3 regions of the Bradyrhizobium sp. CB82 genome follow, and region 3 is predicted to be linked to each of the others. Evidence: riboswitches for the same ligand, from Rfam matches in the RefSeq annotation. Region 3 holds a riboswitch; each other region holds the start of a gene.
What was found. A riboswitch is a leader RNA that binds a small molecule or an ion and turns the genes downstream of it on or off. The one in region 3 is predicted to bind cobalamin.
Positions count from the first base shown of each region.

Region 1: linked by a shared signal. The riboswitch ahead of QA640_RS06575 (TonB-dependent receptor) and the one ahead of QA640_RS28180 (energy-coupling factor ABC transporter permease) in region 3 are both predicted to bind cobalamin.
Region 2: linked by a shared signal. The riboswitch ahead of metE (5-methyltetrahydropteroyltriglutamate--homocysteine S-methyltransferase) and the one ahead of QA640_RS28180 (energy-coupling factor ABC transporter permease) in region 3 are both predicted to bind cobalamin.

Region 1 covers NZ_CP121650.1:1,379,053-1,389,621, reverse strand. The annotation lists gene QA640_RS06615 (hypothetical protein) at 1-306, opposite strand, end outside; gene QA640_RS06610 (hypothetical protein) at 303-590, opposite strand; gene QA640_RS06605 (hypothetical protein) at 1,117-1,851, opposite strand; gene QA640_RS06600 (hypothetical protein) at 1,881-2,102, opposite strand; gene QA640_RS06595 (HipA domain-containing protein) at 2,879-4,222, opposite strand; gene QA640_RS06590 (hypothetical protein) at 4,742-5,167, opposite strand; gene QA640_RS06585 (LuxR C-terminal-related transcriptional regulator) at 5,199-5,393, opposite strand; gene QA640_RS06580 (hypothetical protein) at 5,453-5,830, opposite strand; cobalamin riboswitch at 7,099-7,297, shown strand; gene QA640_RS06575 (TonB-dependent receptor) at 7,413-9,689, shown strand; gene QA640_RS06570 (PepSY domain-containing protein) at 9,692-10,569, shown strand, end outside.
Region 2 covers NZ_CP121650.1:7,461,536-7,472,104, reverse strand. The annotation lists gene QA640_RS36070 (3-hydroxyacyl-CoA dehydrogenase) at 448-1,368, shown strand; gene QA640_RS36065 (3-keto-5-aminohexanoate cleavage protein) at 1,752-2,654, shown strand; gene QA640_RS36060 (MFS transporter) at 2,976-4,205, shown strand; gene QA640_RS36055 (avidin/streptavidin family protein) at 4,663-5,172, opposite strand; gene QA640_RS36050 (hypothetical protein) at 5,389-5,580, opposite strand; gene metE (5-methyltetrahydropteroyltriglutamate--homocysteine S-methyltransferase) at 5,691-8,018, opposite strand; cobalamin riboswitch at 8,125-8,350, opposite strand; gene QA640_RS36040 (TauD/TfdA family dioxygenase) at 9,084-10,013, shown strand.
Region 3 covers NZ_CP121650.1:5,772,443-5,783,011, reverse strand. The annotation lists gene cobG (precorrin-3B synthase) at 1-595, shown strand, start outside; gene QA640_RS28225 (precorrin-8X methylmutase) at 595-1,224, shown strand; gene QA640_RS28220 (precorrin-2 C(20)-methyltransferase) at 1,227-1,958, shown strand; gene cobJ (precorrin-3B C(17)-methyltransferase) at 1,955-2,689, shown strand; gene QA640_RS28210 (cobalt-precorrin-6A reductase) at 2,665-3,411, opposite strand; gene cbiE (precorrin-6y C5,15-methyltransferase (decarboxylating) subunit CbiE) at 3,410-4,591, shown strand; gene QA640_RS28200 (cobalamin biosynthesis protein) at 4,588-4,956, shown strand; gene cobM (precorrin-4 C(11)-methyltransferase) at 4,953-5,735, shown strand; gene QA640_RS28190 (cobyrinate a,c-diamide synthase) at 5,735-7,045, shown strand; gene cobA (uroporphyrinogen-III C-methyltransferase) at 7,042-7,770, shown strand; cobalamin riboswitch at 7,819-8,039, shown strand; gene QA640_RS28180 (energy-coupling factor ABC transporter permease) at 8,076-8,753, shown strand; gene cobF (precorrin-6A synthase (deacetylating)) at 8,799-9,548, shown strand; gene cobT (nicotinate-nucleotide--dimethylbenzimidazole phosphoribosyltransferase) at 9,584-10,569, shown strand, end outside.

The sequences.
Region 1 (10,569 bases), 4.4 Mb from region 3:
CCCGAACGCAAAGGGCGCGTTGGCGTAAGACAACGAGGGGCTGAGTCCCCCAGTATCGTTGACAGTCAAGTTCAGCTGGACGGCAACATCCATGTCGTCGCCGAGCAAGATCGCCGAGACCGCGTCACCCCGCTCGATCAACTGCACCAGTTCGCAGCTCACGCGCCGCGAGATTGAGTGGATAGTGGGCCCATCTTGATCGGAAGGTATATCGAAATTGGGCACGACCGACGCACATCCTGAAAGAATAGCGGATGATAACAAGATCCAGAGCGAGAGCGTCCGATGATGCATGGCCGGGCTCATTTCGAGCCCCCCGACACGCTCTTGCAGAAGCCAACATCATGCGGGCTCGTGTTCACGTCAGGCCTGAGCTGGCCCATGGCTTCGCATGTTGATGTTCTTCTCGTCTTGCACTGGATGATGGTGGAGCCGGCCTTCACCAGGCAGTCACAAAATGGATCGTTGGCGGCGATCGTTGCTTCGCTCTCTATTTTTTCGAAAGCCGCATCAATCTCGGCGGATGTCGGTGGCGTCCGGCCGAAATAATACATCATCGAATAGAAGCGTCGCTGAATGCCCTGCCACATCGTGCCCCCCACGGAAATGAACTTTGCCCAAAGTGAAATAATGCATACATCCTGAGCGAGAAACAATAGCCAAGAGCGCGCCTTAGTCGATTATCCCACGGTGCCCGTTCGGTGCCGCGCCGCCTGCACTGCAAGGCCACGCTGCGTGGCCACCGCACCAAGCGTTCGCCGACCACGGCTTGTCCAGGCGCAACTCTGGCAAACCACGTACAAGCTGCGCGACAAGATAAAAGGCCGCCCGCAACAAGCTGATCGCGCACGCCGATCGCAATGCGATCCGCAAGGGCGTACCGCTTGGCTATGCCACCTGGCCGGAATGGGACGAGTTCCGGTCTGCCCTGACGACATCGTGCGCGTGAACGAAAACGTGCTTGAGATGCCGTTCGAGATCGACATTGCCGGGGTTCCGGGCGACGCTGAAATGCTTTTGAAGGCGCTTCGGCAAAGCGGCCATTTCGAGGCGCTGCTTGCGAGCAGGTCAAAGCCGTTCAGGAGGCTTCACTGGCACTTGCGATGCCGCCAGCTTCTATTGAGCGAGGGATTTGAAGCAGGCTTGCATGTCGTCCTCGGCCTTGCGGATCTGATTGGCTATTGCCTTGGCGCGAATACCGACCGGATGCCTGTCGATATTGTAATCATAGGCAGATAAGCTCTCGCTTGAGGCGACCCGCATGGCCGGCACTTGGATTACGACTGAGCTTAAGCTGTTACATTGCTGGACGAACTTATCCAGGACCGCTTTGCCCATTGTTCTATCCGCTTCGGGAAGCTCAGACATCTTGTTCTGTAGCGTCTTGAGGTAGGATTGCCAGGGCCTGACCGTCTGTGACGGTACGCCCTTGTCGTACCAGTCAGTCTGAATTTTCAATTCCAAGACGTCCAACTCCGATAGAAGGGTCGCCTTGCTGACCAGTATCTTTTCCCGAACGAGCGAGAACGTCGTGCCGACGAGCTGGGAACCGAGTTCCTGTACTTGCTTGGCGTAACCTTGTTGCGCGATCTGGAGCTCGGCAATCAGCCGTTCCAGCCTGGCTTTCTGTTCGGTCAAGCTGCTCAAGCTCACCTGACTTTCCGCAATGGAGCGCTGCAGGTCCTTTTCGGTCTGCTCCAGGCTCACGATACGTATATTGCGCAATGCCAACTCCGATTGGAGGTAGCTCACGAATGCCTGCGAGGTCTTCGAAAAGAAGAACCCGTAAATGGCCAGATGGCCAGCGCCAAGGCGCAGAGCGCAGATACGATCTGCGAAATGTTTCCCCATTCCGGGCGCCGTGTCTCTTGACCCAAGCCTCACCTCCGCCAGGTCTGCCCGAGTTCGTCGTCGAACCACATCTCAGCGTCGTAGTCCGCTCCCATCCGGGAGCGGAAATTCAAGTAGTGCGAATAATGGTTGCCGGAGAGCCACTTTTTGAACGCAGAGAAGCTCGGATGCTTACGGTCCCCTTCGGCAAGCGTGTCATACCACGTCCTTGCCAAAGCTCGAATCGCGCGTTCTGATTCGGCCTTTGCCATCACCTAACTTAGCAAAATGGATGCCGGTTGATCGAACCTAAATGCCCGGTGTCACACCGGCAATTTACGGCGCACTCAGATGCCGCGTGGCTTGCGCAGCTGCATCGTAGATCTCGACCTGCAGCATGGGAAATCGGCGCTTCAAATCCTTCGCCCCAACTTCTACCCCCTCTCTGGTCGCGAACTCGGTTTTCACGTGACCATCAACGATGATTGCATATCCGTTCGCAGGCAAATTAGGGCCACTCTTCGACATTCTTCAGATCGCCGCGAAGTTGTACCGTGTTTCGTGCTTAGAGTGAGTCTCCCAGCCGGGGCAAGCCGCTCTCCGCCTGCACCGTAGATTTTTCGCGATCCTGCCCGATACCAAAGAGAGCCCCCGCTTCTGTCCACGCGGAGCGGCTCGGCATTACACTTACCGGACCGCGGCGGCGTTTTGCCAATCCTTCGAGACGACGGCAGTCAGTCGAGCGCCGGCAAGCGCTGGGGCAAGCTGCCGACGGTGGCAGACTACTGGCGCCCTATGCCGATGTCATCTATGTCGATAAGCGAACCTATGAGGCGTTTCGCACAGCCAGCGGCAAGCTACCGATCCTGGCGCAGTTGGTCCGCTGCATGGAAACAGCTGGCCGCTACGCAGATATCATCGGTCATCTCGGGCGTTCCTCCGGCCAAGCCCAGGACTAGGAACCTGTGTCCACCATCGGTTGGCGCCTTCTAGTGGTCACACCTGACGAGCGCGCGATCATCGCACTTCCAGAGATTTCCCATTCGCTTTAGCGCGGGCGGGTTGTCGGCAGTTCTTCCGCGTCATCGGTTGCGATCGTCGGATCCGCCAAATCGTAACCGAAGCCTTCGTAAACGAACGCGCTGCGGATCAATTCGCAGTCCCGCTCGCTGACGCCCACCTGTCGGCAGACGCGATACCAGGACTCCCCAATGGTCGCTTTCATGCCGTCGACGATTGCCGTTGCCTCATCTTTGGACAGGAGAAAGCGTTCACACTGCGACAGCAAATTGAACCGGTTGGCGTATCGTCCCCAGTTGCCAAATGCCATCGCCAGGTCCCGGCGCTCCAAGGCAATCATCGGGTTCGGTGTGAGGTCGTATGCCGGCGAGAGCGACCAGGCCTGATCCTTTGCCAAAATGGCATGGTTGCGTGGATGATCGTCGGTGTTGGAGATGAGAGCATTGAAGCACACCCGCCGAAACAGCTCTGGCAGATCCTTCGACTGACTTCCGGATGCGGCTCGTCGGATTTCGTCAGCCAGCAGAAGATACGACCATTTTTGACGCTTATCGACGGTGTCGGGCGTGTCATCGGCATCGAGCAGCGTCAAGGCGCTCACCATCCTGCTGCGAAGGTAGCCCTTCTCGGCCTTATTCCGATCAAACCGCTTGATCAAGACGACGTCCTTGTCGCCGATCGTGGTCATCTGGCTCTCCGCGCACGAGATCCCGCACTCGCGAGCAAGGGTCAGCATGGCATGTTCGACCCGCGGGTTATTCCATCGATCATCGCGATGCGGGAATTTCGCGAGCCAAAGCGCATCCTCATCTTCGATGGTAGCCTTCGGCCGCGCGCCTCCCATCGAGGTGCCCGCGCGCATCAACGCCTCGGCCTGTTCGGCGTCAGCTCCAGCTGGTGCTGGTGCAGACGGATCCTTTTCGGCGGCGACGATCTGGTCGGCCACCTCGATCAACCGCGCCAAATCCAGCGTTTTGTTGAACGCACGAACAGGTGCCGGTGGTTGCACGTTGAGACCGAAGCCTAAAGCGCCGGCGCGATCATCGGGTGAATTGAGCAGGTATTGAATCTCGCTCGGCGATGGATTACCCAAACGAGTTTCGATCAGCTTGCGGCCCCATGCGTCCGGAGAGCTGTCCCGCAACGCTCCAAAATTGCCGCGCAGCTTCGTTGTCCGGAACGGAGGGACTTGAATCTTGAGCTCGACCGGATCGAACTCGACGCGATCCTTTCGCTCAAGATAGCTGCGGCCATAGACGAATTGTCCGACAGCAGCACCTTGGCGTGTCGTGTCGAGCTGGTACCGCCCCGCCGTAACCGGTTCTGTCTGGCTTGGCAGCGTGATGTAGACGAAACACTCCTCAGAAGGCATTGCTTGGTCCCCTCCCTTGTCGCGCACGTTCACGCTCATCGAGGCCGCTTAGAGCAAGTCCCTCCTCATCGTTCTTCGGGTTGGCAACGTCGGCAAGCGACGCGAGCAGGTTCATCGCCCACAGCATGCCAACATACACGCCGGCACTCGTGCTCAATTTGCCGTTCTCCGCGTCAGCGATGACGTGACGATCTACCCCCAACTTGGCTGCCAGCTCCGCATGGCTCAGGTTGCGGCGCAGGCGTGCGGTCCGAAGGTTGTTTCCTAGGCGCTTGATCGCCTCCTGAACGGCCGAAGGAGGCGCACTGATAAGTTGGCTCCGAGGAGGCATGGCGTCTTAAGGCTCCATTAAACGACTTTTTGGCGTCTTATGGCTCCAACAATATAATTGCGTTATTCGGTTTGTCAATCATTTGGCACCTTAAGCTACCGTAAACTCGGATATTGGCGCCTAAAGGTGCCACAATCGCGAATGTGCTAGGGAATTCAATGACTTGATCATCAGCGCGATGATCGCGTTCATCTCGCGACGTCAACCGCAATCAAGAACTCACACCCGAGGATCATCGCCGTCGGCGCGGCAATCGACGCACATACTTGCTTGCACCAAGGCCGCCGTTGGCGCTTGGTGCCAAATTCCAGCCGCACTGGGAACGAGGTCGCTGACAATGCGGATGAGCGGCCAGCTGCGCTGAACAATACAATGAGCGTCAGCGACGCGGCATCGAAATTTGACTTTGTCGGACGGGAGCCAGCCCACGCAAGGTTAGCCACCACGCCCTTCGTGTGACTCGTCGTCCCTCGGGCAGGCTTCTCCCGATCAATCGACTTGTTCATGGCCCCAAAGATGGTCAGAAGAAACGCCCGCAGCAAAGAAATTGATAAATTGGTGCATGGATCGGAACAGCCATCGGCGCCGCGCAGACATAATCGGTAGGTCAGCAATGCCTATCGTGGCCTGATTCAGAGCCATCATTTATCGCAGCCGAGATAACAGCGAGACCAACTCGCCCTGGCGCCTGGTCGCGGTCCGTAGAAACACAGCCTTAAGGTGGTTCCTGGCTGTTCCTGGAGAGATGTTCATCTCGCGAGCGATTTCCTCCAGCGACCTTCCCTTTGCCAACAACGATGCCAGTTGCGCTTGAACAGGAGTCAAGCCGAAGACTTCCATGAGCGACCCTTGTGAAATGACCGGCATTTCATCCAAGTCCGTCAGGAGAAGAACAACGCTCACGTCACAAGCAGGCTGCTGGATCCAGAACTTCGCAGGATAGCTTCCATCACGATCGGTCGACGACTGGCACGATTGACTGCGAGATGTGAAACTGAGGGCACTTGCTTCTCCGAGACCAGCCGGGCGCGATCCAGCAGCGCGTCCAGTTTCATTCGCGATTGACAGTCTGCCACATAGATCCGGCGCCCACGCACGGAGAACTCACTGTCAAAGACCTTTGAGGCCTTACCGCTCACAGCCAACACTGAGCCGTCTCGATCGAGCAAAATTGCGGGGTGATTTATCAAATCGAGCGCAATGAGGACGCTCGAGTACTCCTTAGGAGTCATCGCCGGCTGGTAGATAGGGACGCTTCCCTGGCGCGCATCGAGCATTTGAGACCCAACAAATCAGTTGGCGCGCGTCTCCGCCAAGCTTCACATGGCTGAAAGCGACACCAATGTCGGCATATTGTGTCAACTCTTAGTGAAACGCAGCGCTGGGGACAGTCCCATTTGGGATGTTCGCGGAATACTCTCTCATCCAGATAGAAGACGGATAGACGACGGATCGTATGATCATGGCGCGGTTGGGCCACGGCCACGCAGGAAGCAAGCACTTCTGCTCCGCAGAAAGTCAGCGACACTCAATTTGAGGATCGCCGTTATATAGATCGGCATCTATCAGCCTCAAACGCCGCTCAGCGCCCAAGGTCTCGCTCGACCGTTTCGTCGAGGGTCCCCGGAAACTTCGAGCATCTCGATCATGTTCGGCCCGGGTGCATTGCCTCAAAGAAATCAAGCGAGATCGTCTAAGACACCAACGCGCGTCATGCGAAAGCAAGATCGCACCTCACATGGGAATGCGGCACGATCGACCAGCTCCGTCAACTGTCGGATCTCTCTTTCGCGATCGGTTGCCACGGTTAAGGCAAATTCTTGAGTGCAGAGGCCGCTCCGCCTCGTCCTCAAGTCTCTTCCCCCACAGAGTCGACCCGCAGCTTTCGTTTCCCTCCGTCCCGGGCGATATTATCGCCCCTCAAAGTCGAAGTTCGCCGATTTCTGGGCCTACATTTCAGAAATTCTGCGTGCGATGGAGGCAATGCGCAGTCTTTTCGCGCTACCGAGCATCAACCTTGGCCGGCAAGGCACGAGATGCGCTCTGAGCTTCCCAACAAGCGCGCTGGACAATACAGCATACAGCATGGCGTTTCAGGCTTGAGCTTTGCCTGGATTCTTGCGGTTGCCTACTGCCCTCCAAAACCTGCTTTCGCGCCTCGCGCTCTATTGGCCTCACATTCCAGAACCATATTTAAACAATTGCGCGGCTGGAAATCCAAGAAGGTTGGGAGCCATATCAAGGGCCACCGCCGGCGCAATCCGAGCGGCCAGCCTATGACGTACTGGTGCAGGTGAAGGCTCTTAAATCCTTCCACCGCGCTGGATGCGGCGGCAAACTCTCGCACGATGTCGCGCAGTCGCCCGCGGCTGGGCTTGTAGCTGCAAGTTTCCGCCTGCATCCATAGCGGCCTTAACCACGAACTCGCCTCTTTGCCCAACCCGGACATTTCGCGCCGGTTATTATCTCGCTCGGTGGACCTGCTCGGCGAACAACTAAAGGATGCTCTGCTTCAGGGAGGGATTGACTCCGCGCCTCGCCAACTTCTACGGTGACAACCGACGGTTCCCCTCACGGGGATCAAAAGGGAATGCGGTGCGGGGATTTCCCTCATGCCGCGGCTGCCCCCGCAACTGTAAGCGGCGAATCTTTCGTCATAGGCCACTGGGAAACTCGGTCCTGGGAAGGCGACGGAAGGTTAGGACCCGCGAGCCAGGAGACCTGCCGTCAGCCGTGGTCACACGCGAAAATGTCGGTCGGGGAGTACAGACATTGCTTTCACCTTGCGTAGATCCGACTACGTCCAGGTGAGACCTCGTTCGCTGTGACGTGCCACCGACGTCATGCCGAGGTCTATTCGTGTTTCCCATTATGCCGAGGCGGCTGCGCGCCGACCTGCTTGCTTTCACCTTCCTTCTTACAGCTCTGCCGTTCGGGACTTGCACTGCTAAGGCACAGCAAGTTCACCCGATTCAAAACCTGCCGCCGGTCGTGGTCCGTCCGCCCCAAGAACGTGCGGCAAGGCCGGGCCGCCCGGACGGCAAACGTTCCGCCACGGCGTCGCGGTCGCAGTCAAAGCCGGCGGCAACGCCTCGCGCAGTACCGACGGTCGCAGGCTCCGACGGCTCGCCGTCGACGCTCAAGTTAACTGAGCAGAATACGAGCGCGAGCCGCCTCAGCCTCACGCCGCTGCAAACACCTGCCAGCGTCGAGACAATTACGTCGCAGACCATCGAGGATCGTGGCCAGCATAGCGTCACCGATGCCGTGGCCCAGAATGCAGCGGGCTTCACTGCAAGCCCCGCCCCCGGCAACGGCGGTCTCTCCTTCAGCACTCGCGGTTTCGCCGGCAGCAATTCGGTGATGACACTGTACGACGGCACACGCCTCTACGTCGGGGCTGGAACCGTGACCTTTCCGTTCGACACCTGGTCGGCGGAGCGCATCGAGGTCATGCGCGGGCCGACCTCTGTGCTCTACGGCGAGGGCGCCATCGGTGGCATCATCAACGTGATCCCGAAGAAGCCGATTACAACGACCTACAACGATGCCGAAGCGTCACTCGACAGCAACATGGCGCGACGCCTTGCCGTGGATAGCGGTGGTGCGATCGATCCCAACATATCCTATCGCCTCACAGCTACCGGCAACATGTCGGACGGCTGGGTCGATCGTGACAAGACGTCCAATCTGGCGATCTCTGCAGCGGTGCGGGTGCAGGCCGCCGACAATCTCGCGTTCACTCTGTCAGAGGACTACGGCAACCGAAGCCCGTCGCGCTACTTCGGGACCCCCCTGATCAATAGCGCTATCGACGACAGGCTGCGATTCAAGAATTACAACGTGCTCGACAGCGCGATCCACTATGAGGACAACTGGACGCAGTTCAAGACCGAATGGGACGTCGCGGACGGCATTACGGTCCATGACACACTTTACTACCTGACCAGCCATCGGCACTGGCGTGACGTTGAGAGCTATGCGTGGAATCCCGCTACCCAACTCATCACGCGGACCAACTATATCGAGATTTTTCACGACCAAGCGCAGGCCGGCAACCGGATGGACGCGACGTTTCGCGGCCATGTGCTCGGCCTTGCGAACGAGTTCGTCGCCGGTTTCGATATCAACAGGATCGACTTCACTCACACCAACAATTCGCCCTATGGCGGGACATCCTCGGTCAGCCTCGATGCCGTCGACCTGGGTTATTTTTCGACCACGACGACGCCGACCACTCCTGGCTACAAGGCAATCGTCAATCAATACGCGCTGTTCGCCGAGGACCGATTGTCGCTGACCGACAAGCTGTCCCTCGTGAGTGGCGTGCGGTTCGACCAGCCGGAGGTCGGCCGCAGCGACTACAAAACACCGGCGAATAGTTTCGATACCGCGCTGTCGGGCACGAGCTGGCGCACCGGCGCGGTGTACACGCCGATTCCAAACCTGGCGTTCTACGGGCAGTATGCGACGGCCGTCGATCCCGTCACAAACCTGATTTCGCTACCGGCGACGCAAAAGACCTTCCAGCTCGCCGCCGGCAAACAAATCGAAGTCGGGGTCAAGCAATCGTTTTGGGGCGGTCGCGGCGAATGGACACTGGCAGGCTACCAGATCGTCAAGAACAATCTTCTGGTCCCCGACCCAAGCAATCCTGCCGGTGTCGCATTGCAGGTCGGCCAGCAATCATCGCGCGGGGTCGAGGCCTCGATTGGTCTTGCCCCGAATGACGGCTGGCGGATAGACGCCAATCTGGCGCTGCTGCAGGCGAGATACGACAATTTCAGCCAGATGGTGAGCGGCAAGATCGTGAGCTACGCAGGCAATATTCCGAGGAATGTGCCGGAGCAGGTATCGAACGTCTGGGTCACGTGGGACTTCGCCTCCAACTGGTCCGTCTATGGCGGCGTTCAGATCGTGGGCCGAACTTTTTCGGACGATGCCAATACCCTTCGGCGTCCCGGCTATGCAGTCGTCAATGGCGGGATCCGCTGGAAGCCGGATGCGCGCACCACCGTCGCCTTCCGACTCTATAACCTGTTCGACACTGTCTATGCGACCTCGGCGCCTTACGCCGGGCAATGGTTGCTGGGCATGCCGCGCACGGCCGAGTTGTCTATCAATGTGAAGTTCTGATCATGCAGCGGACATTGATCGGCCGAGGACGGCGATGGCTCTACATCACCCATCGCTGGATCGGCATTGCGACTTGCCTGTTGTTTGCGATGTGGTTCGCCTCGGGAATCGTCATGATGTACGTGGCGTTCCCGCAGCTCACCGACCGCGAGCGATGGGCGGCACTGCCGGAGATCGCCTGGAACCAGGTGCGCGTGGCGCCCGATCAGGCCATGGCGATCGTCGGTATCGCACACTATCCACGTGATTTTCGTCTCGTCATGCTCGACGACGCCCCGGTCTATCGGCTGCTCGCTTGGGACGGCACGCGCAAAACGATATCGGCCACGGACGGTCGCCAGATCGATGGTATCGCACCCGAACAGGCGCTGGCGATCGCCAGCCATCATCCGAATGCGACGCATCCGCAGATGATCGGCACGACCGAACGCGATCAGTGGAGTGTCACCGCGCGTTACGATCCCCTGCGGCCGTTTTTTCTGGTGTCGCTCGGGGACAAGGATGGAACCGAGCTCTACGTCTCAACGCGGACCGGGGAATTGGTGCTGGATACCACACGACGCGAGCGGATCTGGAATTGGCTCGGCGCGATCCCGCACTGGATCTATCCCACGGTTCTCCGGCAGGACGGGGCGACGTGGCGGCAGGTGGTGCTCTGGATCTCCGGCATTTGCCTGGTCGTCGCGGTGACCGGTTTCTGGATCGGCATTCTGAGGCTGCGGTTACGCCCCCGCTATGCCCGGGGCACTGTCACCCCCTATCGTGGCTGGATGGCCTGGCATCACATTACCGGACTGATTGGTGGCCTATTCATCCTGACCTGGATGTTCAGCGGGTGGTTGTCGCTCAATCCGGGCGAGTATTTTTCGGCCCGAGGTCC
Region 2 (10,569 bases), 1.7 Mb from region 3:
GCTCGGACGACTAAATCGTTAGCCGGCCCGACATTAATTCTGTCTATCCATCGAATGCTCATGGACCGCCCTGCGATACAGTCACCTACCAATTTTGGCAATTGATAGAGAAGACGGACACATGGCTATCGTGGCCGATCAACCGTCAAGGAAACCGACACGGAGCGGAGCCAAAAAGACTGTCCGCAGCAAGTCAGATCTAAGTCCCAGCTAAGTTCGGTCGACAATTTATAGGCTGAACGTTTGGCAATTGGCCCGGCTCTTGCTCCACTGCTTAACCGATACCATGCAGCTCTTCCCGCGGGGTTGAACGATGCAGAGTGTGTCAAACACATGATGATCGAAAGCGCATCCTGCCCGTCGCGCCACAAACGAGATTCGAATCCGCTGCAGCTTGAAACGCAATTTTCAGCTTAACACTTGCGGCACATCATCCTGAGGGAGAACATGACGGGCGCCAGTGAGATCAAATCGAAACGTTCGTCCAGCCGAAAGTTCGCAGGTCGTCAGCTGTTCTTTCTTGAGGTGAGTACCAACCGCATACAAGCCATGAAGCCAGATGGCTCCGATCGAAAAGTTGTCGTCACCAATTGTCAACTTCCTGACGGAATCGCCATCGATGTCCGCGCCGGCCACATCTATTGGACCAACATGGGTTCCGGTGTCGCCGTTAACGATGGCTCGATTGAGCGCGTCGATATCGATGGAACGGCTCGCAGAGTCATCGTCCCGTGCGGTGTCACTTTCACACCGAAGCAGATTCAGCTCGATCAAAAAGGCGGCAAGCTCTACTGGTCTGACCGCGAGGGAATGCGGGTCATGCGGTGCAATCTCGACGGCTCCGAGATCGAGACGCTCATCGAGGCAGGCCGCGGTGAGTTGGACCGACGCGACCCGACCAAATGGTGCATCGGCATCACCATGGACACCGATCGCCGCCAAATCTACTGGACGCAAAAAGGTCCGGACAATGCCGGCAAGGGCCGGATCTTCCGAGCGGACATGGACATCCCGAACGGCGAGAGTCCGGCAAACCGCTCCGACATAGAAGTGCTGTTCGACGACTTGCCGGAGCCGATTCACCTTGAGTTCGATTTGGCGAACCGCGTCCTCTATTGGACAGACCGCGGTGATCCGCCGCGTGGCAACACAGTCAATCGCGCGTGCGTCGATCTAAAGACGGAGCCGGAAATTCTGATCACGCATCTCATGGAGGGAATCGGCATCGCACTCGACGTTCCCGGCAACCAGATGTTCATTACCGACCTCGCCGGTTCGATCTATTCCGCAAATCTTGATGGAAAGAACAAACACAATCTCCTCTGGTCCCAGGGCAACTTCACCGGCATTGCGTATGTCGAAATCTAACCCGTCGAAGGACATGACTGGAGTCACGCAACGCCGTCGTCGGCGCCCACCTGTCGGAGCGAGTTGGACAGCTGTTTGCGGCCACGAGAGCACGGATCGTCGCGAACGACCTAGCAACGTACACAAAAGGTGCGCTGAAGCGCACATTTCCGCTCGAAAGGTTCGCGAACTCATTCGCATGAGCGAGCTGCTGTTCCCCAACGCGAGCACTCGGCGTCGTGACGATTCTCAATAAGCAGATCTGTTCCGAATGCCAGGTGTTGGAGGCTGGAGCCTGTCGAAGACGTCACTTCCGGCCCTTGCGACTTGTGTCAAGTCGTTCCTCAGCGCGTACGTAAGAACCCGTTATGAATACCTAAGCCGGCGATGACAGGAGACGCAGTATGAGTTTTAACAGAAAAGTCATTGTCACGATTGCTCCGACGGGAGGCGTGGTGAAAAAATCGCAGAACCCGCACCTGCCGACCCAGCCAAACGAGATCGCCGAGGATGTGTACCGATGCTACGATGCGGGGGCGTCTATCGTGGCGCTGCATGCGCGCAGGCCGGACGACGGCGCAACCTGTAATCCGGAAATTTACCAGGACATCAATTCCCGGATTCTGGCAAAATGCGGCATCATCATCAACAACAGCACGGGCGGGGGCATTGATGGAGACATGGTCCGATCCCTAGAGCCCGGTTTCGATGAGGTTATATTTGAAGAGCGACTAAAAGGTCTTGAGGCGGGCGCTGACATGGCGACATTTGACGCTCACAGCGTTCTGGCCAGCTTTGGCGGTCGCGATGTTGTCGTTAACACGTCGCCGAGCCGCTGCGACATCATGGCAAAGCGATTCCAAAAAACGGGCATCAAACCCGAATGGGAATGCTTTTCACTTTCCCACCTTCTCCAAGATCCGATACGTCTCATCAATAAGGGGTTCGATAAGCCTCCCTATTGGATCAATTTCGTTCTTGGTGCCGATCGCGCAATTCAGGGCGCATTGCCGTACAGTCCGCAGATCCTCGATTTGCTGATCGGCAATCTTCCCAAAGGAGCCATGTTTTGCGTTAGCGGGGTCGGTCGAGCGCAGCTGCCCGCAACAACTCACGCGGTGCTCGCGGGCGGCCACGTGCGTGTAGGTCTGGAGGACAATCTCTACCTCGAACCGGGCATGCTTGCCACCAACGTGCGCCTGGTAGACAAGACCGTAAAGATTATCCGAGAACTTGGGTACGAGCCCGCCACCACAGTGGAAGCGCGAGCGATGCTCGGGCTTGCGCCACACAAACAGCCCGGATAGCCCATTTGCCGCTCTCAATCGGAAGCGACGTACGATGGCTCGCTAGTTCGATGACGGGCTCTAGAGAAGTCCTGAGCGTGGGACCAATAGTAGAAAGTGTTATCGATGGTTGAAAATGAGCGATCGGGCACTTGGGGCCGTGATTCCCATGTTTCAGCCTAACATCCCGGCATAGCGTCAGAAAAAAGTGGACGTGTGGTCAGCGATTAGTTGTAGGAGCAGAACGAATTGGTTGACGCCGTTGCTGCCCAGCGTCATACGGACGAAAAGGTAAGGTGTGGCTTGGTCGCGAGCGCTGTCGTCAAGAACACGCGGCGGCTCGTGCCGCTGTTGGGCGTCGCCTATCTTTTCAACAACCTCGATCGGACTAGTGTCGGCATCGCTGCGCTGCAGATGAACGAAGCCATCGGCTTAAGTGCCACGCAATTCGGATGGGGCGCTGGGATCCTCTTCTTTAGCTACTGCCTCCTCGAAGTACCTAGCAACATGATGATGTATCGCGTGGGAGCGCGACGCTGGCTCGCCCGCATCATGATAACCTGGGGCCTTGCAGCCGCGGCGACAGCGTTCGCCGTTGGACCATACAGCTTCTACGCAATCCGTCTTCTTCTGGGAGTTTTCGAATCGGGCTTTTTTCCTGGCGTCATCTGGTACATCTCCATTTGGTTTCCGGCGCAATCGCGGACCGGCGTCCTCGCCTGGTTCATGACGGCAACGCCGCTGTCCTCGTTGATCGGAAATCCGCTTTCGGCTTCGCTATTAAGAATGGATGGAGTGTGGGGACTAGCCGGCTGGCAATGGATGTTCCTGATCGAAGGCCTTCCGGCCTGCTTGCTCGGAGGCTTATGCCTCGTTCTGATAGCCGACACGCCGGGCAAGGCCTCGTGGTTGACGCCCGCGGAACGGGACGCGCTACTGGACGAGCTCGCTAAGGAAAAGCACGACAAGGTCAAAAAGGATCTCTGGGCCGCGATCAGGGATGTCCGCGTGCTGATGCTGACAAGCATCAGCTTCGCTTTCACGATCGCCTCCTACGGGATAGGCATCTGGCTCCCTCTGATCCTAAAGAGCCACAACTTGAACAACATGCAGATTGGTTGGCTCTCGGCCGCGCCTTATTTCTTTGTGACAATAGGCTCGTTGTTCTGGGCGCGCCTTGTCGATTGCAAGGGGCAAAAGATCTACAATCTGGTCGCCGCACTGATGCTTGGCGCCACCGGACTTGCGTTTTCGGTAGTGTTCACCTCGCTCATACCGGCGCTCATATGCATGACGCTTGCGCTGATTGGCACAATTTCGGCGCGGACCGTCCTTTACACGATCCCACAGAGGTTCCTCACTGGGCCCGCTGCCGCTGGAGGCATCGCGTTCATCAATTCGATTGGTGCCTTTGGGGCCTTCATCGGCCCGTACATGGTCGGCTTCCTCAAGGACTGGACGGGATCTTTTGACATTGGCATGATCGGAATGGCAATCATCCTAGTTATTGCAACGGGCGTCGCCTGCAGCCTTAGACTCGTCGTGACATATAACGATGACGCTCCTGTTTAAGCGGAACGCCTAAGTAGATCTCGGGGTAAGGTGATTCGCAACGCGGTGCCGCCGGTAAAGGATCTGCTGAATGGGACCGCACGGGAAACCTAACCTTCTACATCAGTAGGTCATAGCAAGAGGTGGCGTGCCGGCCACGAGCCGAGATCGAGACGTGAGGGCACAAGTTCAGTCTATTTGGTCGCCCCTTTTTTGCCATGGCCGTCAAGGCGCAACTCGATCCTGGCGATTTGCGCAAAACAGACTGATTTTGAAGCTGGGGCCAACGATATGGTCAGCTGGACCCACCTGCAACGAGTAATACCGAGCCTGAACAGCTCAGGGCGTTCGGGCTCGGCAAGACTCGATCTTCGATACCAAATCCGCTTTTGGACTAAAGTGAGCGTCTGGGTAGATTAAGGCGGGGACGAAAGCGCAGCGCGATAACGTTCCTTCCTTTGCGATGTGGCTATTCATGTCACTTGCGAGACTTGGTATTCGAGAGCTTCTCGCCTGCACCGCTCTTGGCCGCCTCGCCGCTAGCGGACGGTAGTTTCGATTTGTCGCCGCTTGCGAAGGTGAAAGTGTCCGCGCCGGCGCTAATGCCGTTCCACGCCACCGGTTCCGCCAGTGAAAGGAGCCAAAGTCCCTGAAATCCAGATGCAGCGTTCAGCTGTCCGGTCCACACGGTTGTCGATCCGCAGCCCACAAAATTCACCGAAAAGCTGATCGCCGCGCCACTATTGGTCTGCGCGAGCCAGCCCGTCATTGTCTGAGGGGCACCTGCATCGCAGCTATTGCTCGCATTGTTCGTGTAGGTGCCGGAAATAGCGCCCGTGTTCGGATTATAATTGTCGACCACCAGCGTTGAGCCGTATTGGTTGGTCCAGGTCCAGATCGGTTGCGCCGCTGCAGGCGCCGCCAGGATGAGTAGGCCGAGGCAGGCTGCGGCGATCCGGTTCGTCAATTTCCATTTCGCTTGAGACATTTCCGACTCCATATCGCTCCATTAGCGGAGCGACCTACTTATAAAACCCGGCATTGACAATTTAAACGAGTATGATGGCGTGATAGCGCTAGCACGTTGAAATGTGATCGACATCCAAATTTCAGCTCTTTTGCCACCGTGGTCCCGTCATATGGACACGAGCAGCCGACTCGTGACCGGGCCGGACATGCTTGAGCGATCGACAGCTCTGCGCCATCATGCGGCGGCGTTGCGCCCCTCATCAGTCTTCATCTCGACCATTTCAGTAACAATTCCCGGCAGCGCATGGTTTTGGCGTTGCACCTCCTCGAACGATCCTCCAGCGATCCCAATCCAGCTCCTCAAGTGCTCAGACCTGAACGGGCAGGTTGTGGTGTGAGAGGAGAGATAGAGAATTTTCGAGTCCATGTTATCCGCGTGCTGCTGCCCCAATGAGCCATTGGGCCGCAATCGCGGGCCCCGTGTACAAAGCCAGCCTCTCCGACGAACACGGCTTTGACCGCCAGATCACCCTGGCATCAGGAAGACTTGCGCAGTTCGCGGGCTGCCGCGACCATGTTGACGAGCGCCGGACGAACTTCGGTCCATTTGCGAGTCTTTAGGCCGCAATCCGGATTGATCCAGAGCTGTGAGTCCGACAGTCGTTGGCGAGCCAGCGCGATGAGAGCCGCTATCTCAGAGGCTTCGGGAACGCGCGGAGAGTGGATGTCATAGACGCCAGGGCCGATGTCGTTCGGGTATTTGAAGGCAGTGAACGCATCGAGCAGCTCCATCCTAGAGCGGGACGTTTCGATCGAGATGACATCTGCGTCCATCGTGGCAATTGCATCGATGATGGCATTGAACTCCGAATAGCACATGTGGGTATGGATCTGCGTTGCATCGGCAACACCGGAGGAGCAGAGGCGGAAGCTTTCAACTGCCCAGTCGAGATAAGATCTCCAATCGGATCGGCGGAGCGGCAAACCTTCGCGTAGCGCGGCCTCATCGATTTGGATCATGGTTGCCCCGGCCTTTTCCAGATCGGCGACCTCGTCACGGATCGCGAGCGCGATCTGACGGCAGGTCTCGCTACGCGGAATATCGTCACGGACAAACGACCAGGTGAGAATTGTCACCGGGCCCGTAAGCATTGCCTTCATCGGCTTTCTGGTCAGCGACTGCGCGTAGCGCCACCACTCGATGGTCATCGGCTTCGGGCGGGAGACATCGCCGAATAGTATCGGCGGACGAACGTAACGGGAGCCGTAGGATTGCACCCAGCCATGCTTAGTGAACGCGAATCCGGAGAGCTGCTCGGCGAAATACTGGACCATATCATTGCGCTCGAACTCGCCGTGGACAAGCACGTCGAGCCCGATGTCTTCCTGCCAAAGGACCGCGCTGGCCGTTTCCTTCTTCAGGAATTGTTCATATTTCGCCTTTGTCAACGTTCCCTTGGCATGCTCGGCGCGGGCGTTGCGTATCTCGCTCGTCTGCGGGAACGACCCGATCGTGGTTGTGGGGAATAACGGCAGGCCGAAACGCTTGCGCTGAACCTCGGCACGTGTCGCAAAAGCACTGTTTCGGCGGCGCATAGCCTCGTCAATCGCCGCCGTTCGCCGGGCGACGGCCGTGTCATGGATTTTCGGCGATGCCTGGCGTGCCCTCGCTGCAAGGTCTGATTCGGAAAGCGCGTCAATGACATTTCCGTCGCCCGCAAGTGCCTTCGCCAAGGTCGTGAGCTCCTCGATCTTCTGGACCGAGAAGGCAAGCCATCTCTTCACGTCCCGATCGAGATCGGTTTCGAGCTTGAGGTCGATTGGGACATGCAAAAGCGAGCAGGAAGGCGCGAGCTGCACGCGCTCCTTGCCGAACTTTGCAATGACGGGCTTGTACCGCTCAACCAGTGCCGACAGGTTGGAACGCCATACGTTGCGGCCGTCGATGACGCCGAGCGAAATCACAAGGTCCGCGCGCGCGCCGTATTCAATCTGGCTCAATTGCTCGGGAGCGCGAACAAGATCGACGTGCAGTCCGGCAACAGGCAGCTTCAGAGCGGTCGCCAAATTGTCGCCGATTGCTCCGAAATAGGTTGCAAGCATGACCTTGATGCCGGGCACCTCCTCGGCGAGACGCCCATAGGCGCGCTGGAGCGCATCCCGCGTGGTTTCGTCGAGATCAAGCACCAGATAGGGCTCATCAAGCTGGACCCACTCGGCTCCACGTTTCGTCAGTTCCTTAAGAACCTCGACATAGACGGGCATGAGGCTATCGAGCAGCGAAATCGGATCAAACGCCGGATCGGCGCTCTTGCCGAGTTTCAAGAAGGTGACTGGCCCCACCAAGACAGGACGCGTCTGATAGCCGAGGGCTTTCGCCTCCTCATATTCCTCGATCGGCTTGCGGGAAGAGAGCTTGAAGGTCTGTCCTTTATGGAATTCTGGCACCATGTAGTGGTAATTGGTATCGAACCACTTAGTCATCTCCTGCGCAGAGGCGCCAAGGCCTTGACGGGCGTGAGCCCAGCTCGCGTCTTCCTTGTCTTGCGAGCCCCGCGCCATGGTGAAATAGGTCTTCAGCGAGACGGGACCGCTCTCCCAGCCATACGCCTCAGGTATGGCGCCGACCGTGACGCTCGTGTCGAGAATCTGGTCATAGAGTGAAAAGTCATTAGACGGGATGATAGTGACGCCCAGCGAATTCTGACGTGCCCAATTGGCGACACGAAGACCGGCCGCAGCTTTCAGGAGCTGCTGGTCGCTGATTTTGCCAGCCCAGTAGCCTTCGAGCGCCAGCTTGAGCTCACGGCGTGGCCCGATACGCGGCATGCCGAGGGTCGCGACAGGAAGTGAGAGAAGAGACATAGCTTTATCCCCATTGTGTGGGGGCAAAGGCCATGGCGGAAACGCAGGCAGGAAGGCCGCCAAAGCGAGGCCTCCTGCTAGGCGTACCACCGGACACCCCGCCCGTGGACGATTATGTTGTCGGGGCAGGTCTCCTGGCTCGCGGGTCATCGCCTGCATCCGGCCTTCCCGAAGCGTTTGCTTCAGTGACGCGTGTGGATACGGGCTCGCCGCTTACAGTTGCGGGGGCAGCGCCGGTATTACTTTAATCCTGAACGGATCGAAAGCGCACCGTCTTCCCTCTTAGCTCCAGATCAAACGAGATCTGGAGAACCTCGACGCCTCCGATTATCTGCAACGGAAGCGGTACGTCAACCCTGAGATGCCAATGGACGCATCGAGCGCCCCGGAGCAATCGTAGTGTCAGGCTCGGGGCGCTTGCATCTGATCGACGAGTTTGGCCGTAATACCGTCGCTTGCGATCGCGCTGTTGTTGGTCACGCGACGCTCGGCTAATGATCATCGAGTAGCCCAGGCCTGGGAAACGCCGCCGCTGTGAAGCCACGCCACACAAAACGCACAGCTCGACAAAGGGTTAAAAACCTCGACAAGCGTTTCCTTATCCCCGATCTTTTCTAGGCGTTGCGCATGGAGAGGAATGGAGTGCTCTTGGGTACTTCCGCTTCGGTGTCACCGCCGCGACTCTTTAGCGCGGCAATTTGGATTGCTTAGACCGCCCCTCTAAGTCGATCACAGAGGCCGCTCTCATTGCCTTATCCAATAAGCACAGATTTCATATTCATTCGGTAGTGGACGAGACATCGATCCCTCAGCGAACTGCGAAGCTCTCGCCCCGGTCAACTACCAATACTGGCAATTGATCGAACTGACGTACTGGTCAATCTTAAATCAAGACCTTCGCGAACGCCGAACTAACCTCCGAGGTCGCGTGAAGAGCTCAAGCAAGGACTCGTCGCTGCACCACGGACTACGTCGGATCCCGCCATGCAGCCCTATTTGGCGTTCGTCAGCTCTGTCGAGTTGAATAATGTGGTCCCGCGGCGCAAAATTGGAGACGCTGGAGTAATGACTGCAACGGTCTTGTCGAACAATGTCCGTCCTCGCGCGGATATCATCAAACGCGCAGCGCGCATCGGCGCAGAAATCCGAAACATTAAGCTGTCGGGCGATTTGCCGGAGCAGACGATCGCCTCGATCAATGAGCTGCTGTTGGAGCACAAGGTTATCTTCTTTCGCGAACAGGGGCACCTTGATGATACGGAGCAGGAGCGCTTTGCCGTTCGTTTCGGAAAACTGGCACGTCATCCGACGCTCGGTGCGATTAACGGAACAGCGTCGATCATCGAGCTTGATTCAGCCCGCGCCGGTAGCCGGGCCGACCTCTGGCACACTGATGGTACCTTCATCGATGCCTACCCCAAGATTGCGGTGCTGCGAGGCATTGTGATGCCACCATTCGGTGGCGATACGGTTTGGTCAAATACCGTCACGGCCTACCTCGACCTGGCTCCGCCGCTCCAACGGCTTGCAGACAAGCTGTGGGCCCTTCACAGTAACGCCTTCGACTACGCAATACTGGCCCGCGCCAGCGAGCTCGACAAAAGGCACTTGGACGAAGTCTTCACTAAAACAATCTATCAGACTGAGCATCCCGTTGTGCGCGTACACCCGGAGACCGGCGAACGCACGCTCGTGCTCGGCGCGCTGGTGCAGAACTTCGTTGGTGTCCCGAAATACGACGGCCAGAAGCTGTTTGATTTGTTTCAGTCTCATATCACTGCGCCCGAAAACACCGTACGTTGGAACTGGAAGGAAGGCGACGTAGCGATCTGGGACAATCGCGCCACACAACATTACGCGGTGAACGACTACGGCGACCGACACCGCCTTGTTCATCGCGCAACCATCGCCGGCGAAATACCGGTCAGCATCGATGGTCGGAGCAGCGTAACACGCGTGACGGCCCCTAAGCAGCCGGCCGCTGAGGTCGCCTAGACGGTCACAAGATTGGCCGCGATCCGGCCGATGGAAACTCTGCCGTTATGCGCTCGATCGCTCCGTGCAGTATTCGGAAGCTTGGTTCGCCATCGCACCTACCATGAACCTGATGCTGCGAGCGCGCAAATCGAAAAGCAGCAACTATTCTTTAGAGGGCATATCGGGTTCAGCAGCTACGCGGTAGCGGTACTAGTAGTCGACCAGCCGCCCGTTTCGCCGATGGATGTCGGTCTTGAACCGCGCCAGAAGGGGCGCACGCTTTTCGAAAAATGCTCTCTCCATGGGGGCAACCATTGCCGTGGTCTCACGATCCGCCTACTCATCCGCAGTGGCCTCGGCAGATGCCGAGCAGTCGCCAGTTCTTCTGAGCCACCATCAGCACATCTTCTTGTCCATCCTACGTGAGCTGCCGTAGTCGTGTCCTCGCCTAGGAGAGGCTTGAGACGGGCGCTAACCTCCTCGGGCACACAATCTCCATTTTCTGGCGAGGATGGCAGAACGCTTGGCCCGTCGCTCTACTTGTAGACGAGCCCCGTGAGGAAAGAGCACAGAT
Region 3 (10,569 bases):
GGCGTCAGGTGGGGCCAAGAACGGGCGAGGGCGGATGGCGGCGCATATCGTTGCCGGCGCGAAATTGCCGGATGCTTTGCGCGGCGACGTTGAGCCTGCCGCCGCGGCGGTTGCGGCCCGTCCTGGTCTTTATCCGCAAGGCGCGATGATGGGTGTGGCCTTTGGGCAGCTGCCGCATTCGGCGCTCACTCATCTTGCCTCCTGCGCGCCAGCGCTGCGGATGACGCCGTGGCGGATGATTTTGGTCGAGGGCATGCACGAGATGCCGAGTGGTGAAGACCTCATCACCGAGGCCGATGATCCGGCGCTGCGCGTGATCGCCTGCAGCGGTGCGCCGCGGTGCCGCGAGGCGCATGCCGATACGCGCGCGCTTGCGTCTGCGCTCGCGCCGCACATTGCACCCGATGCACGGCTTCACGTTTCTGGTTGCGCCAAGGGCTGTGCGCATTCGGGACCGGCAACGCTCACGCTTGTTGCGACCCGCGAAGGATTCGATCTCGTTCGCTTCGGCTCGACGCGCGATATGCCGGTGCTGCGCGGACTGAGCAGCACCGAGATCGTCAAACATCCCTCCCTGCTGATGGGAGGACGCTGATGCCGCACGTGTACGAGACCGACGGCGCGACGATATATCGGCAATCCTTTGCGACCATACGTGCCGAGGCGGATCTCGCGCGCTTCACGGCCGACGAGGAGCAGGTCGCCGTGCGCATGATCCACGCCGCCGGGATGGTGGGGCTCGAGGCGCATATCCGCTTCACGCCGGGTATGGCGCGTGCCGCGCGTGCGGCGCTTCAGAACGGCGCGCCGATCCTGTGCGATGCGCGCATGGTGTCTGAAGGAATCACGCGCGCGCGGTTGCTGGCCAGCAATGCCGTCATCTGCACGCTCGGCGATCCGGCCGTTGCCGCGCTGGCGCAGTCCATGCGCAACACGCGCTCGGCGGCGGCGCTCGAGCTCTGGCGGCCGCATCTGAACGGCGCTATCGTCGCGATCGGCAATGCGCCGACCGCACTGTTTCATCTGCTCAACATGCTGGAGGATCGCGATTGCCCGAGGCCGGCGGCAATCATCGGCTGTCCGGTCGGCTTCGTCGGCGCGGCCGAATCGAAGGCCGCCTTGATGGCGAAGCCGCCGGCGCCGGCATTGACCGTCGAGGGCCGCCTCGGCGGCTCAGCGATCACCGTTGCCGCCGTGAATGCGCTGGCGAGCCGGAGCGAATAGTGATGGGGCGTATCATCTGCTGCGGCCTTGGGCCTGGCGATCCCGACCTGATGAGCGTCCGCTCCGATCGCGAGGTGCGCGCGGCCAGGCATATTGCCTATTTTCGCAAGAAAGGCCGTCCGGGTCAGGCGCGGCGCATCGTCGAGGGCATGCTGGCGGCGGATGTGACCGAATATCCGATGGAATATCCGGTCACGACCGAGATCGCCTTCGACAGCCTGGAATACATGCGGCTGCTCGCCGGCTTCTACGACGAGTGGGCGGAGCGGCTGGCGCGTCTGGCACGCGCGGTCGACGTCGTCGTGCTCTGCGAGGGCGATCCTTACTTCTACGGCTCCTTCATGCATTTGCACGCACGATTGCAGGGGCGTGTCGAGATCGAGGTGATCGCCGGCATTCCGGGCATGGCCGGCTGCTGGAACGCGGTCGGTCAGCCGATTGCGCTCGGCGACGATGTGACGACGGTCCTGATGGGAACGCTCGCCGAGGACGAGCTCGAACGGCGTATGCGCAGCTCCGATGCGCTCGTCATCATGAAGACCGGGCGCAATTTGCAGAAGGTGCGCCGTGCGCTCGCCTCCGCCGGCAGGCTCGACGATGCCTGGCTGGTCGAGCGCGGCACGATGCCGAGCGAGCGCGTTGCGCGGCTCGCCGAGACGGACGAATCCGACTGTCCCTATTTTGCGATCGTGCTCGTGCACGGGCGGGGGCGCCGTATGGACGCGGGCCAATGACGGGAACGCTGACCATTGCCGGACTTGGGCCCGGCGACGATGCGCTGGTGACGCCGGAGGTCTCTGTCGCGCTTGCTGCTGCGACGGATGTGGTTGGCTATGCGCCCTATGTCGCGCGGGTTGCTCCCCGCGACGGGCTCACGCTGCATCCGTCGGACAATCGCGTCGAGTTGCAGCGTGCGAGCGAGGCGCTGCGGCTTGCGGCCGAAGGCCGGCAAGTCGTCGTGGTGTCCTCCGGCGACCCCGGTGTGTTTGCGATGGCCTCTGCGGTGTTCGAGGCGCTCGAAGGCGCGCCGCAATGGCAGAAGCTTCCGATCCGTGTGCTGCCCGGCGTGACCGCGATGCTGGCGGCGGCTGCGCGCGCAGGCGCGCCGCTCGGCCATGATTTCTGCGCGATCAACCTCTCCGACAATCTGAAACCGTGGGCGGCGATCGAGAAGCGCCTTCGGCTCGCAGCGGAGGCCGATTTCGCGATCGCGCTCTATAACCCGCGCTCGGCGAGCCGCCCGGAAGGCTTCGGCCGCGCGCTCGCGGTGTTGAGGGAAGCGGCTCGCGGTGACCGTCTGGTGATCTTCGCCCGCGCGATCAGTGCGCCGGACGAGCGGATCGAGACGGTGACGCTGGACGAGGCGAGGCCCGAGATGGCGGACATGCGCACGCTCGTCATCGTCGGCAATTCGCAGACGCGCCGCGTTGGTCGCTGGGTCTATGCGCCGAGGCAGGTCCGATGACCGAGCCAGGCCAGGACCTCGGCCACACTCTCCACACGCAGTCGCTCGGGCAGTTGCGGCCGCGCGATCATGATGACGGGCAGGCCGAGCGCGCGGCTCGCGTCGATCTTGGCGCGCGCGCCATCGCCGCCGGAATTGCGGGCGACGATCCATGCGATGCCGCGCGATCGCAGCGTGTCAACTTCGCCCTCGAACGTGAATGGACCGCGCGACACGATGACGTCTGCCTTGAACGGCAGCGCTCCTTCGGGCGGATCGACGAATCGCAGCGTGTAGGCATGCTGCGGCTTCTCCCCGAATGGGGCGATATGCTGCCGGCCGATCGCGAGGAAGACGCGCGACGGCGTCTCGGGCAGCGCCACAACGGCGGCTGCGAGATCCGGCACCTCGATCCAGCGATCACCGGGCACTCTGACCCATGGCGCGCGTTCGAGCGCGACCAGCGGCGTTTGGGTGTCCGCGCAGGCCGCGACCGCATTGCGGCTCATCTCCGCTGCAAAGGGATGGGTGGCGTCGATGACATGCGTGATGCCTTCTTGCCGGATATAATCCGCAAGTCCGCTGACGCCGCCAAAGCCACCGCTGCGGGTCGGCAGCGGCTGACCCGTGGGCGCGCGGGTGCGGCCGCCATAGGAATAGATCGCATCGACGCCGGCGCGCGCGATCTTCGCGGCGAGCAAATTCGCATCACTCGTTCCGCCCAGAATGAGCGCGCGCGTCATGGCTGATCCCTGGCTGACGATCATCGGTATCGGCGAAGATGGCCTTGCTGGCCTCTCCGAGGCAAGCCGAAAGGCGCTTGCCGGGGCCGAGACCGTGTTCGGCGGCGAGCGCCATCTTGCGCTCGCAGGCATAGCCGATCGCGGCCGCCCGTGGCCAGTGCCGTTCGATGCCGGCGTTGTGCTGAGCTGTCGCGGCCGACCCACCGCGGTGCTCGCCTCGGGCGATCCGTTCTGGCACGGCGCCGGCGCAAGCCTCGCCGAGCAGCTGGAAGCAGGTGAATGGATCGCGCATCCGGCGCCGTCGACGTTCTCGCTCGCCGCGGCGAGGCTGGGCTGGCGGCTGGAGAGTGTTGTCTGTCTCGGACTGCATGCCGCGCCGTTCGAACGCCTGGTGCCGCATCTCGCACCTAATGCGAGAATCGTCTGCCTCGTGCGCGACGGCAAGGCGGCCGGCGATCTCGCGAAGTGGCTGACGGCGCGAGGCTGGGGCGCCTCAGCACTGTGGACTCTCACCGCGCTCGGCGGCCCGCGCGAAAACGTCAGGGCGCATCGCGCAGACAGCTTCGCGGCGGAAGCTGGCGACATCCTGGTCGCCGTCGCGCTGGAGGCGAGGGGATCACAGGGCATTCCGCGCAGCTCGGGTCTTGCGGACGATCTCTTCGTGAATGACGGCCAGATCACCAAACGCCCGATGCGCGCGCTGGCCTTGTCCGCGCTGGCGCCACGTCCGGGTGAACGGCTCTGGGACATCGGCGCAGGCTCGGGCTCAATCTCGGTCGAATGGGCCTTGTGCCGCGGCGCGGCGATTGCGATCGAGGCGCGTGAGGATCGTGCCGTGAACATCCGCAGCAATGCCGCGGCTTTCGGACTGGCGCATCGGATCGCCGTGATCGTGGGAACTGCACCCGGCGCATTGGCGGGCCTGGAGACACCTGATGCCGTGTTCATCGGCGGCGGCTTCGACGCCGCGATGTTTGATGCCGTCTGGTCTCGCATTGTCCCGGGCACGCGGCTGGTGGCCCATGCCGTGACGCTGGAGACCGAAACTTTGCTGGTCGAGCTAAACCAGCGCCATGGCGGCGAATTGATGCGGGTCGAGATCGCGCATGCGGAGCCGCTTGGCCGCTATCGCTCCTGGGAGGCGGCGCGGCCGGTCGTGCAATGGAGCGTGGTGCGATGAAGGTCGCAGGGCTTGGCTTTAAGCACGACGCCACGCTCGCCGCACTGCGCGAGGCACTTCTCGCCGCCGGCGGTGTGGAAGGTCTCGCGGCTGTTGCAACCGTCAGCGACAAGGCGAACAGCGCAGCGCTGAAGTTGCTGGCGGGCGAATTGAACGTGCCGATCAAGGCGATTTCCGCCGACATGCTCGCCGGCATCGCGACTCCGACCCAGTCAAAACTCATCAAGGACAAGTTCGGCACGGGATCGGTGGCGGAAGCCGTCGCGCTCGCGGCTGCGGGCCGTGACGCGCGGCTGATTGCGACCCGCGTGGTCTCGCAGGACCGGACCGCGACCGCGGCGATAGCGGAAGGAGACGGCGAATGACCGTGCATTTCATTGGGGCAGGGCCGGGCGCCGCCGATCTCCTCACTCTGCGCGGGCGCGATCTGATCGCGGCCTCGCCGGTGTGCCTCTATGCGGGCTCGCTCGTGCCTGAGGGCGTGCTGGCGCACTGCCCGAAGGGCGCGCGGATCGTCAACACGGCGCCGCTGTCGCTCGACGAGATCGTCGTCGAGATCGCCAACGCGCATGCGGAAGGCAAGGATGTCGCGCGGCTACATTCGGGCGACCTCTCGATCTGGTCGGCGATGGGCGAGCAATTGCGCCGCCTGCGCGCGCTCGACATTCCCTTCACCGTTACGCCGGGCGTGCCGTCGTTCTCCGCTGCTGCCGCAGCGCTCGAGGCTGAACTGACTTTGCCGGGGCTTGCGCAATCGGTGGTGCTGACGCGCACGCCGGGGCGGGCGAGCGCAATGCCGGAGGGTGAGAAGCTTGCTGCGTTCGCCGCGACCGGAGCGGTGCTCGCGATCCATCTCTCGATCCATCTGCTCGACAAGGTCGTCGCCGAGCTGACGCCGCATTATGGCTCCGATTGTCCGGTCGCGATCGTCTGGCGCGCGAGCTGGCCCGACCAGCGCATCGTCCGCGCGACGCTCGCCACGCTTGATGCGGCCGTCGGTGCCGAGCTCGAACGCACCGCGCTCATCCTGGTCGGCAGGACTCTCGGCTCGGAGGAATTTTCCGAGAGCCGCCTTTACGCCGCCGACTACGATCGCCGCTACCGGCCGTTCGGTCCTGCGCCGCGCTTTCCGGAGGTGTCGTGATGGCGGCGGGGCTCGTCATCTCGGCGCCGGCCTCCGGCGTCGGCAAGACGACGCTGACGCTGGCGCTCGCCCGCGCCTATCGCGATCGCGGCCTCAAGGTGCAGTGCTTCAAAAGCGGCCCCGACTACATCGATCCGGCCTTTCATGCCGCGGCTACGGGGCGCGCCTCCGTCAACGTCGATAGCTGGGCGATGGATCGCACGACGATCGAACATCTCGTCAGCCGGGGTGCGACCGCAGATCTCGTGCTGGCGGAGGGCTCGATGGGCCTGTTCGACGGTGTCGCCGCGCGCGGCGTCTCGGGCACCGGCGCCACCGCAGACATCGCCGCGATGATGGGCTGGCCGGTGCTGCTCGTGATCGATCCGTCCGGCCAGGCCCAGACGGCCGCCGCGATTGCGACCGGCTTGCGGGATTTCCGTAGCGGCGTGCGCCTTGCCGGCGTCGTGCTCAACCGCGTCGCGAGCCCGCGGCATCAGGATCTCGTACGGCGGGCTTTGGCCGATGCAGGCATTGCCGTGTTCGGCGCGCTGCCGCGCCATGCCGAGATCAGCCTGCCGAAGCGGCATCTCGGCCTGGTCCAGGCGGAAGAGCAGGCGGAGATCGGCGGCCTGATCGCGGAGGCTGCGCGCTTCGTCAGCGAGCACGTCGATCTCGACGCCGTGCTGGGCGCAGCCTGTGCATGGCCGGCGCAACCTGCCCCGAACGGGCTCAACGTCAGGCCGCCGGGCCAGCGCATCGCGCTGGCGCGCGACGCCGCGTTTTCCTTCGTCTATCCGCATATGCTGGAGGCCTGGCATGCAGCCGGTGCGGAGATCCTGCCTTTCGCGCCGCTCGCCGACGAGGGACCAGATGCAACCGCCGACGTGTGCTGGCTGCCTGGCGGCTATCCGGAACTGCATGCCGGCCGGCTCGCGGCGAATACGCGCTTTCGCGAGCGCTTGGGCGCCTTTGCCGAGACGCGGCCGGTCCATGGCGAATGTGGCGGCTACATGGTGATGGGCGCCGCCTTGACCGATGCCGAGGGCGCGCGGCACGAGATGCTTGGCCTCTTGGGCCTTGAGACGAGCTTTGCCAAACGTCGCATGCATCTCGGCTACCGTCTTGCCGAGCTCGCCGCCCCGATGCCGGGACATCAGCCTGGCGTGCGCCTGCGCGGCCATGAATTCCACTATTCGACGATCATTGCGCAGCCCGATACGCCGCTCGCGGTCGTGCACGATGCGACCGGCGCGGTCGTTGCCGAGACCGGATCGCGCCGCGGGCGTGCAACGGGTACTTTCTTTCATCTGATTGCGGAGGACCGGTGAGCGGCTTCGTCTCCTTCGTCTCCGCCGGTCCCGGCGATCCCGAGCTTTTGACGCTCAAAGGCGCCGCGCGGCTGCGCGAGGCCGACGTGGTGCTCTATGACGATCTTGCATCCGGTGCGATCCTCGAGCTCGCCCGGCCCGGCGCCAATCTCGTGGCGGTCGGCAAACGCGCCGGAAGGCCCTCGACCAAGCAGCAGCACGTCAACCGCCTGCTGGTCGATTACGCGGCGACCGGCGCGCGCGTGGTGCGGCTGAAATCCGGCGATGCCGGAATCTTCGGCAGGCTGGAAGAGGAGATCGAAACGCTGCGGGTGGCCGGGATCGGCTACGAGATCGTGCCCGGCGTTACCTCGGCCTGCGTCGCGGCAGCGCAAGCCGGCATCCCCCTGACCCGTCGGAACACAGCGCGCCGGGTACAGTTCGTGACCGGAGCCGATGTGACCGGGCAGTTGCCGCAAAATCTGAACTGGGCGGCGCTGGCCGACCCCGATGCGACGACGGTCGTCTATATGGGCCGGCGCACGTTCCCGGATCTTGCCGCGAAGCTGATCGCGCAGGGGCTTGCTCCGGAGACGCCGGCGCTGTTTGCGGAATCACTTGGCCGCGCCGATGAGCGGCTCGTCCGCACCACGATCGCCAAGCTCGCCGAAGAGCTCGCGCAGGCCGTGCCCGCGGCCACAGCCGCCGTTATCCTGTTTGGCGCACTGGCGGGAGAATCGTCATGATGATGCCCGTTGCAGCCGTTCTGCCCTTGACGCCCGGCTTGCGAAAGAGGCACACAAGAGGGGCATGGTGCTCGATGCGGCGCAAAGCGCCGGAGCATAATCGGGAATGGGGGTGGGCGGACCCAGTTGCGGCGCCCCAAACCCCAGCCGCCCCCGCGACTGTAAGCGGTGAGGGGCTCCGATCCGCCACTGGGCCGCAAGGCTCGGGAAGGCCGGAGATCCCCTTCGATCCGCGAGCCAGGAGACCGGCCCTGCACGTTTGGACGCCAAGGCCGTCGGGTGTGACGGCAGGAAGGACTTGAACCATGCATATCGAACCGGGAATCGTGACGGGCGCCAAGCTCGTGTTGAGTTACGCAACCAGCATCGCCGCCGGCGGCGTTGCGCTGAAGCTCGCGGCCGAGACCGTGCGCGAGCAGGGCATCAGCTCGTTCGCTCTACGGTCGGCTGCAACGACCGCGCTGGTCTTCACCTTCTTCGAGATCCTGCCGCACTTCCCGGTCGGCGTCTCCGAGGTGCACTTCATCCTCGGCTCGACCTTGTTCCTGCTGTTCGGCGCGGCACCGGCGGCCTTTGGTCTCGCGCTCGGCCTCTTGCTGCAAGGCCTGTTCTTCGTGCCGACCGACCTACCGCAATATGGCATGAACGTCACCACGCTGCTGGTGCCGCTGTTCGCCATCCAAGCGCTCGCTACCCGCATCATTCCTCGCAACACCGCCTATGTCGACCTGCAGTATCGCCAGGCGCTGGCGCTCTCGACGGCGTATCAGTCCGGCATCATCGCCTGGGTTGCGTTCTGGGCGATCTATGGCGCGGGCTTTGGCGCTGCGAACCTTGCCAACATCGCAACCTTTGCCGCGTCCTATGCGCTGGTGATCGTGATCGAGCCGCTCGCCGATCTCGCGGTGCTGGCGCTGGCAAAGTCGCTGCGTGGCGTCACCGCGCCCGGTCTCGTCACCCCGCGCCTGCACGACGCAGCGTAGGGATGATTTGAAGGGCGGCCGTCATGGTCGCCCTTCACACTCGTGATGGTCACGCTTTCCCTGATAGGCATCGGTTGCGGCGATCCCGAGCAGCTCACGCTCGCAGCGATCCGTGCCATCAACGCGGCCGATCTCGTTTTGATCCCGCGCAAAGGAACGCAGAAGTCCGATCTTGCCGAACTACGGCGGACGATTTGCGCTGATTTGCTCACCAACAAGCAGACACGTATCGCGGAGTTCGACTTGCCGGTGCGTGACGCCGGCGAGGCTGATTACCGCAAGGGGGTCGATGACTGGCATGATGCGGTCGCCGCGACGTGGTCGCGGGCGATCTCGAGCCATCTCGGACATGATGGCCGCGTTGCGCTGCTGATCTGGGGCGACCCGTCGCTCTATGACTCGTCTTTGAGGATCGCGCGGCGGCTTGATCCTTTGCCCGCGATCGAGGTCATTCCTGGCATCACCTCGATCCAGGCGCTGTGCGCGGCGCATGCGCTGCCGCTGAACGATATCGGCGAGCCTTTCTTGGTGACGACAGGGCGGCGACTGCGCGAGGGCGGCTGGCCCGACCGCGTCGACACCGTGGTGGTGATGCTCGATGGCGGCACGGCGTTTCAGTCACTCGATCCGGAAGGGCTGCAGATCTGGTGGGGCGCCTATCTCGGCATGCCCGATCAGATCGTCATGTCGGGTGCATTGGCCGAGATCGGCCCACGCATCGTCGCGGTACGGCGCGAGGCGCGCGAACGGCACGGCTGGATCATGGACAGCTACATTCTCAAACGCAGTACGTGACACCAGCGCTGTCGCATGAACGGAGGCAGGACGACATGCTCCCCAATTGGGTCTACGAGAAATGCCCGGGTATCTCTGCCGCGCACCGCGAGGCGGCGATGGCGCGGCAGGCGCAACTGACCAAGCCGACAGGCGCGCTCGGCCGGCTCGAGCAGGTCGCGATCGATCTCGCGGGCCTGCAAGAGACGGAGCAGCCGCGCGCCGCGCGCGTGCCGATCATCGTCTTTGCCGGCGATCACGGCATCGTCGCCCAGGGCGTGTCCGCCTATCCCCAGGAAGTCACGATCGCGATGATGTCGAATTTCGCCGCGGGCGGCGCTGCGATCGCGGTCCTCGCGCGTGAATTGGGCTCAAGTCTCGAGGTCGTCGATGCCGGCTCGCTGGCGCAGTCGCCGGTGCCGGGGATCGTCGCGGACAAGCCGCGCTGCGGCACGCGCGATTTCAGTGTGGAGGCTGCGCTGGAACCGGCGGAGCTGGCTTTTGCGTTCGACTGTGGACGGCGTGCAGTCGCACGTGCGGCGGTCGAACAACCTGATCTTCTGATTCTCGGCGAGATGGGCATCGGCAACACCACGACCTCGGCGGCGATCGCGGCGAGCCTGCTCGGCGTGAGCGCCGACGAAATCGCAGGCAGCGGCACCGGTGTCGATGCTGCGGGTCGCGCGCGCAAGGCGCGCGTGATCGACGAAGCGCTCGCCCGGCATGGCCTGACGAAAGCCGGCACATCGCCCGAGCAAACGCTCCGCACGGTCGGCGGCCTCGAAATCGCTGCGATCTGCGGGGCGATCATCGCGGCTGCGCAGCGGCGCATTCCGACCTTGATCGACGGCTTCATCGTGTCGGTCGCCGCGCTGGCGGCCGCGCGCCTCAATCCGTCATGTCAGCCGTTCCTGCTGCCGTCGCATCAGTCGGCGGAGCAGGGCCATCGTCTTGTGCTTCGCGCCCTCAACGTTCAGCCGCTGGTCAGCCTCGATCTCAGGCTCGGAGAGGGATCGGGCGCGGCGATCGCGCTGCCGCTGGT